DNA from 3 places in the Rhizobium sp. S163 genome. Region 2 is predicted to be linked to each of the others. Evidence: riboswitches for the same ligand, from Rfam matches in the RefSeq annotation. Region 2 holds a riboswitch; each other region holds the start of a gene.

Region 1 (2,261 bases), on a different contig from region 2:
CATGACCTGGCAATCCTTCGCCCAGGCGATCTTCGTCAATTCGCCCAGCGTTTCCAGCTCGGCGAATTGCGCGGCGTCGTTGGCATCGGCGATCGAGCCGGGGCGCAGGCCGTCACCAAGCGAAAAGGATACGTCATAGGCGCGGCAGATGTCGCAGATCTCCTCAAAGTGCTCATAAAGGAAGCTCTCGCGATGGTGATGAAGACACCACTTGGCCATGATCGAGCCGCCGCGCGAAACGATGCCGGTGACACGGTTGACGGTCAAAGGGATGTAGTGAAGTCGTACGCCGGCATGGATGGTGAAGTAATCGACGCCCTGTTCGGCCTGCTCGATCAGCGTGTCGCGATAGACCTCCCAGGTCAGGTTCTCGGCAATGCCCTCCACTTTTTCCAGCGCCTGGTAGAGCGGCACGGTACCGATCGGCAGCGGCGAGTTGCGGATGATCCATTCTCGGATGTTGTGGATGTTGCGGCCGGTGGACAGATCCATGACCGTATCGGCGCCCCAGCGCGCGGCCCAGACCATCTTCTCGACCTCTTCGGCCATCGAGGAGGTGACGGCGGAGTTACCGATATTGGCGTTGATCTTCACCAGGAAATTACGGCCGATGATCATCGGCTCGGCTTCCGGGTGGTTGATGTTGGCGGGAATGATGGCGCGCCCTGCTGCCACTTCCTGGCGGACGAACTCGGGGGTGACGTGATCGGGAACATGGGCTCCGAAGCTCTCGCCGTCACGGATCATGGCCTCAGCTTTGATCTTGCGGCCGAGGTTTTCGCGGATGGCGATGAATTCCATTTCGGGCGTGATGATGCCGGCGCGGGCATAGGCGAGCTGGGTCACCGCCTTCCCCTCAGTGGCGCGCAGCGGCTGGCGCTTGCCCGGGAATTCGGGTGTCAGGCGCTCGCCGCTGGCAAAGCCGTTGTCTTCGGGGCGCACCAGTCTTCCGTCATAGGCCGCCACGTCGCCGCGGGCGACAACCCAGTCGCGGCGCAGCGCAGGCAGGCCGCGTTCGATGCTGATGTCGGCGCCTTCAACAGTGTAGATCCCGGAGGAATCGTAGACCGTGACCGGCGGCTCTCCGGAGGTGAGGTGCAAGCTGATCTCGCGCATGGGAACGCGGATACCGGGGTGGATGCTGCCCGGAATGTAGATCTTTCGGGAAGCCGGAAGCGGGCCGGTGGTAACTGTGGGGGTGATGGTCTTTGCGGCGATATTCATGGTTTGAGGCTCCAAGTTTTCGTTTGGAGACCCAGTCCTCAGCCGGAATGATGAAAAGACGCGGGCACGGATTCCACGCGGAAATCCAGAGCCTCGAGCGCTTGCACCGTCCCTACGCCAGTATGAACTGGATCAGGTTCAACGGGTCACTGCGCGCGATAGCAGAATCTCAGCCCCTTGTCGGGACACCCCTGGTGAATGGGTCGAGGGTATTGCGGCCCAAGCGGTTTCGTCAAGCGCAAAAGCTTTATGGACGTTTGTGAAGAGAGCAGACGACACAAGACTCCCTACCGCTTCCAGCTTTAGCGGCGAACACCGTACCAGGCAGGAAGAGCCGGGCACGTGAGGTTTTTTGACGTTAGTCGCCACAGGCACCGGTGGCGCTCCAATCATAGGGCGTCACCGAAGCCCTCAGAATTCATTTGGTTGCGGCATCGCCAAGCCTGTTGGTGGCGGGTCACAACCAATCCGCACATCGCTGTGATTTTTTGACTGCAGCAATCAAGGATTGTCGACTGTCGCCAGTCACGTTTCGTCATGGATCTTTGCTCTAGTCGCATGCTGTTCCATCTCGGATGAGCGATAGCACTGATTGCAATAACTCATAGAAGTCGGTATTTATGAGCTATAGAAAAGGTGCCTATAACTCATGCCGTGGAACTGGCAGCACGCCGACTGGCCGAATTTTAACTATGATGCTTCCGCTATGCTCGCGTTGGAGCAGAGATTTTTGCAAGCTTCTGGCGAGCTGATAGGGGCCGTTCGACATCTCAGTAACGACGACAGCAGTCAGCTGCGCATAGAGCTGCTGAGCGAAGAGGCTATCAAGACCTCTGAAATTGAAGGCGAATATCTTGACCGCGTGAGCGTTCAGTCTTCGCTTCGTCGGCAGTTCGGACTGACGACCGATGACCGCCCCGTTCGTCCTCAAGAGCGGGGGATCGCACAGATGATGGCAGATGTTTATAGAAATTGGGACCGAACGCTGTTCCACGAGGAGCTTTTCAACTGGCACTCGATGCTTATGGCAGGAAATC
Region 2 (2,261 bases):
TTCGCCGTCGCCAGCCTCTCCTTCGGCACTGTCGCCTTCGCGCTGCTGTCGCAGGTGCATGCCGGAACACCCGTGCTGATCATCGGCGCGATCATGGCGGTGCACGGCATCGGTATCGGCCTCGCGCAGCAGGTGCCGATCATCGGCGTGCAGAACGCGGCGCCTGCCCGCGATGTCGGGGCGGCGACCGGATCGGTAACGCTGTCGCGCATGGGCGGAGCCTCGATCGCCATCTCCATCTACGGCGCGATCATCGGCTCGCAGCTCGGTCGGACGGGAGCGTCCATCCCCGGCGTTGAGAATATCGAGCAGCTGACGCCGAAGATGATGGCGGCCTTGCCGGAAGCCGCGCGCCAGGCGGTGGCAGATGCCTATGCCAGCGCCTTCGTGCCATTGTTCCTGACCTCGTGTCTCATTGCCTTCATCGGCCTGCTCGCGGCACTGATGCTGAAGCCGGTGCAATTGCCGCGCACCGGTGCGGCGCCCGCAAAAGCGGCCGCCGAATAGCCGACGAATCTGCCTGACGAACCCTGGCCGACGTCCGCTCTTGCCAGACGCCGGCTACGGATATACACCTTGCGACGCTCTAACGGGGTGCCTCGTATCTTCAGGATGCTTGGCTGAGAGGCTTGCAAAAGCCAACCCGCGGAACCTGATCCGGCTAACACCGGCGGAGGGATTAGACGCGTGACACCAGGCACCGCCCTTTTCCCCTTCAATGAACCTAGAGGAGAGGTGTCATGACCCATTTCAAGACCTATGCGCTCGGCGCTGCCATGCTGTTGGCGGGCTTTTCGGCAACGGCAGTACACGCCGCCGACAAGACGCTCACCATCTACACCTATGAGAGCTTCACTTCCGAATGGGGTCCCGGTCCCAAGGTAAAGGCCGCGTTCGAGAAGACCTGCGGCTGCACGGTCAACTTCGTCAGCGTCGCGGATGGCGTGGCACTGCTGTCGCGTCTGAAGCTCGAAGGTGCCGGCACCAAGGCCGATGTCGTGCTCGGCCTCGACACGAACCTCATCACGGAAGCCAAGGCCACCGGCTTGTTCGATGCAAGCGGCGTCGATACCAGCGCGCTAAAGGTCCCCGGCGGCTTCAAGGATGATGTCTTCGTGCCCTATGACTACGGCCATTTCGCCGTGATCTACGACACGCAGACAATCAAGACGCCGCCGGCGAGCTTGAAGGAACTGGTAGACGGCGATCCCGCGCAGAAGATCGTTATCGAGGATCCCCGCACCTCTACGCCGGGCCTCGGCCTGCTGCTCTGGGTCAAGTCGGTCTATGGCGACCAGGCGCCGGAAGCCTGGGCCAAGCTCAAGAAACGCGTGCTGACGGTGACGCCGGGCTGGTCGGAGGCCTATGGCCTGTTCACCAAGGGCGAGGCGCCGATGGTGCTCTCCTATACGACGTCGCCCGCCTATCACATGGTTTCGGAAAACACCGATCGTTACCAGGCAGCGGCATTCTCCGAAGGGCATTACATCCAGATCGAGGTTGCCGGCCTCCTGAAGAATGCGCCGGACAAGGCGCTGGCGCAGGACTTCCTGAAGTTCATGGTGACATCAGGCTTCCAGGACACGATCCCGACCAACAACTGGATGATGCCGGTGTCGAAGACCTCGGAACCGCTGCCGGATGCTTTCGGCAAGCTTGTCAATCCGTCGAAGACCTTCCTAATGAGCTCGGATGAGGTTGCCAAGAACCGCAAGGCCTGGATCGACGAGTGGCTGGCCGCCATGAGCATGAATTGATGCTTCTTGCGCCGTCCGAAAGACGATACGCGCTGGCTGGCGGGGCGCTTAGCCTCGCCGCGATCATCGTCTTCGTGACGGTCGCGACGCTGTCCCTGCTGATCTCCACCGATGGCATGCCCGTCGGCGCGATCGTTTCCGATCCATACATCCTGCGCGTTCTGCGCTTCACGCTTCTGCAGGCGGCGCTTTCGACGCTGCTGTCTGTCGTGCTGGCCATTCCGGTCGCACGGGCGCTGGCGCGGCAGCCGCGATTTGTCGGTCGCATCTGGATCATCCGGCTCATGGCGGTGCCGATGGGGCTGCCGGTGCTGATCGGCGCGCTCGGCCTGATCGGTATCTGGGGCCGGCAGGGCGTCGTCAACACGATGCTGTCATGGGCGGGGATCGATCAACCCGTCAGCATCTATGGGCTGTCGGGCATTCTGCTCGCGCATGTGTTCTTCAACCTGCCGCTCGCCTGCCGGCTGATGCTGGCGGCGCTGGAGCGGGTGCCGGGCGAAT
Region 3 (2,261 bases), on a different contig from region 2:
GGTGTAGAGGAAGTCGAGATAGGACTTCGCAAGCGTCTCGGTGCCATGCTTGGCGGCGACCTTGTCGACCACAGCGACAGGAAACTCGGCAAGCAGGCTGACGGACGGGATCACGCCCTGAACCTTGTCGGAACCGTACTGCTTCTCGATGCCGCGCGTCTCCGCTTCGAAGGTGATCAAGACATCGCCGGTCTCGCGCTCGACGAAGGTCGTCGTGGACGCGCGGCCGCCGGTGTCGAAGACCGGCACGTTGTCGAAGATCTTGGTGATGTAGGCTTCGATCTTACCTTCGTCGCCCTTGTAGGCTTCCTTGGCCCAGGCATAGGCGGCGAGATAGGTGTAGCGCGCATTGCCCGATGTCTTGGGGTTCGGGAAGACCGCATGCACGTCGTCACGCGCTAGATCGTCCCAGTCCTTGATGTTCTTCGGGTTGCCGGCGCGCACCAGAAAGGATGGAAAGGAGTAGAATGGCGAAGCGTTGTTCGGGAAAGCCTTGGTCCAATCCTTGGAGACGAAACCGTTCTTTGCCAGGAAATCGATGTCCGTCGACTGGTTGAAGGTGACGACGTCGGCTTCCAGCCCTTCAATGATCGAGCGCGCCTGCTTGGAAGTGCCGGCATGCGATTGATCGATGGTCACACCGGGATGCTGCTTGATGAAGGCTTCGTTCTCGGAGGCGAAAAGCTCGCGCGAGACGTCATAGGATGCGTTCAGAAGCTTCGTAGGCTCTTCGGCACGGACCTGAACGGAAAAGAGGGCGGCAAGCGCTGTGCCGAGAATGAGAAGGCGTTTCATCTATCGCTCCGGTGTTTTGCTGTGCGGTGAAACTAATCGCAAGGCGACCTGATCGCGAGGAACCACCGCCCCCGGTTGCGGACCGGCTTAGAAATTCTGTCCTTTTTTCGCCATATTTCGCGTCGGTTTTACTTCATCGACGTTCCGCCCTTCTCGCGACGTTTTCCTAAGCCTCTGCCAATAAAACGCTTTTCGAGTATCGGGCACTTGAGCCTGCCGCATGACGATCGGCGGGGGGGGGCATGGCTCAACGGCCCAATACATAGCCCTTGCGCTCGGTCAGGCTTTGGCGTATCACCCCGGCATCACAGGGGTGCTCCGTAATGCCGGGGCTGAGATACGGTCGCATGATCGTGGACCCTCAAGCTGATCTGGATAATGCCAGCGGAGCGAGGTAGAGCGATGTTTTCCGGCGCGCAGATTTCACTATATCCCATGACCGACGATTTCGTCGGTGTCATCACCCATGCGCTTTCTGCGCTCGATCCCCATCGTGACAGACTGCGGATCGAGACGGACGACATTTCGACGCTGATCATCGGCACGCCCGACGTCGTCTTCGCCGCCATGCGCGATCTGTTTGCGGCAGCCGCCAGCAGCGGCAAGCATTGCGTCCTGCACGCGACCATTTCGCGCGGCTGCCCCGGCGAGCCTGACGATCCGATCTGCCAGACGCCCGAACTGACCGGCCCCATGGCGCCGCTTGATGAGCGCAAGGCCCGCGCACACCAGGCGGTCAAGGACGCGCCTGTTATCGGCCAGGAAACGGCCGCGCAGTTTTCGCTCTATACGCTCGGGATCGACGGCCACATGGACGAGATTTACGGCTGCATCGACTTCCTGAAGAATTCCGGTGTCTTCGAGAAATCGAAGAACTTCTGCACGAAGCTGCGCGGCGACACCGGTGCGGTTTTCGCGACCGTGCATGAGGCGCTGGTGCGGTTTGGCCCGCCGGCGGGCCATGTGACGATCGACCTTACCGTCGCGGCAAACAGCCCGTCCAAGCGCTAAGCGCCGACCCAGGCTCGCCCAAACGGTTGCTCCATGTCGATATCACGCCCGCCTTCACGGCAGGTCTTTCACGGCCTGCAACACAACATCCGCTCCGCTCTGAGCCGGGCCCTGCCGGCAATCGCGGCCGTCTGCCTTTTGGTGGCAGCTTGGGAGGCCTATGTCCGCCTGTCAGGCATCTCGCCCACGACCTTGCCCGCGCCGTCCCGCGTGCTTGCGCAGACCTTCCAGTCCCGGCAGGCCCTGTTCGACAATACGCTCCCGACATTGAGGGCCACGCTTGCCGGTTTCGGCTGCTCGCTTGCGGGCGCCTTCACCCTGTCGGTGCTGATCGACTTCTGCAAGTCCCTGCGTCGCGCACTGTTTCCGCTCTTCATCATCAGCCAGACGCTGCCGCTGGTCGCCATCGCGCCGTTGATCGTTCTGTGGTTCGGCTTCGGCCTGATGCCGAAGAT

The links. A riboswitch is a leader RNA that binds a small molecule or an ion and turns the genes downstream of it on or off. The one in region 2 is predicted to bind thiamine pyrophosphate.
Region 1: another riboswitch for thiamine pyrophosphate. It lies ahead of thiC (phosphomethylpyrimidine synthase ThiC); the one in region 2 lies ahead of thiB (thiamine ABC transporter substrate binding subunit).
Region 3: another riboswitch for thiamine pyrophosphate. It lies ahead of QTL96_RS10500 (YkoF family thiamine/hydroxymethylpyrimidine-binding protein); the one in region 2 lies ahead of thiB (thiamine ABC transporter substrate binding subunit).

The regions. Positions count from the first base shown of each region.
Region 1 covers NZ_JAUDSA010000007.1:180,696-182,956, reverse strand. Annotated here, with positions in the region: gene thiC (phosphomethylpyrimidine synthase ThiC) at 1-1,224, opposite strand, end outside; TPP riboswitch at 1,316-1,427, opposite strand; gene QTL96_RS09500 (Fic family protein) at 1,874-2,261, shown strand, end outside.
Region 2 covers NZ_JAUDSA010000038.1:290,300-292,560, reverse strand. Annotated here, with positions in the region: gene QTL96_RS30365 (MDR family MFS transporter) at 1-507, shown strand, start outside; TPP riboswitch at 581-696, shown strand; gene thiB (thiamine ABC transporter substrate binding subunit) at 777-1,757, shown strand; gene thiP (thiamine/thiamine pyrophosphate ABC transporter permease ThiP) at 1,757-2,261, shown strand, end outside.
Region 3 covers NZ_JAUDSA010000012.1:115,891-118,151, forward strand. Annotated here, with positions in the region: gene cysP (thiosulfate ABC transporter substrate-binding protein CysP) at 1-795, opposite strand, end outside; TPP riboswitch at 1,095-1,205, shown strand; gene QTL96_RS10500 (YkoF family thiamine/hydroxymethylpyrimidine-binding protein) at 1,198-1,806, shown strand; gene QTL96_RS10505 (ABC transporter permease) at 1,840-2,261, shown strand, end outside.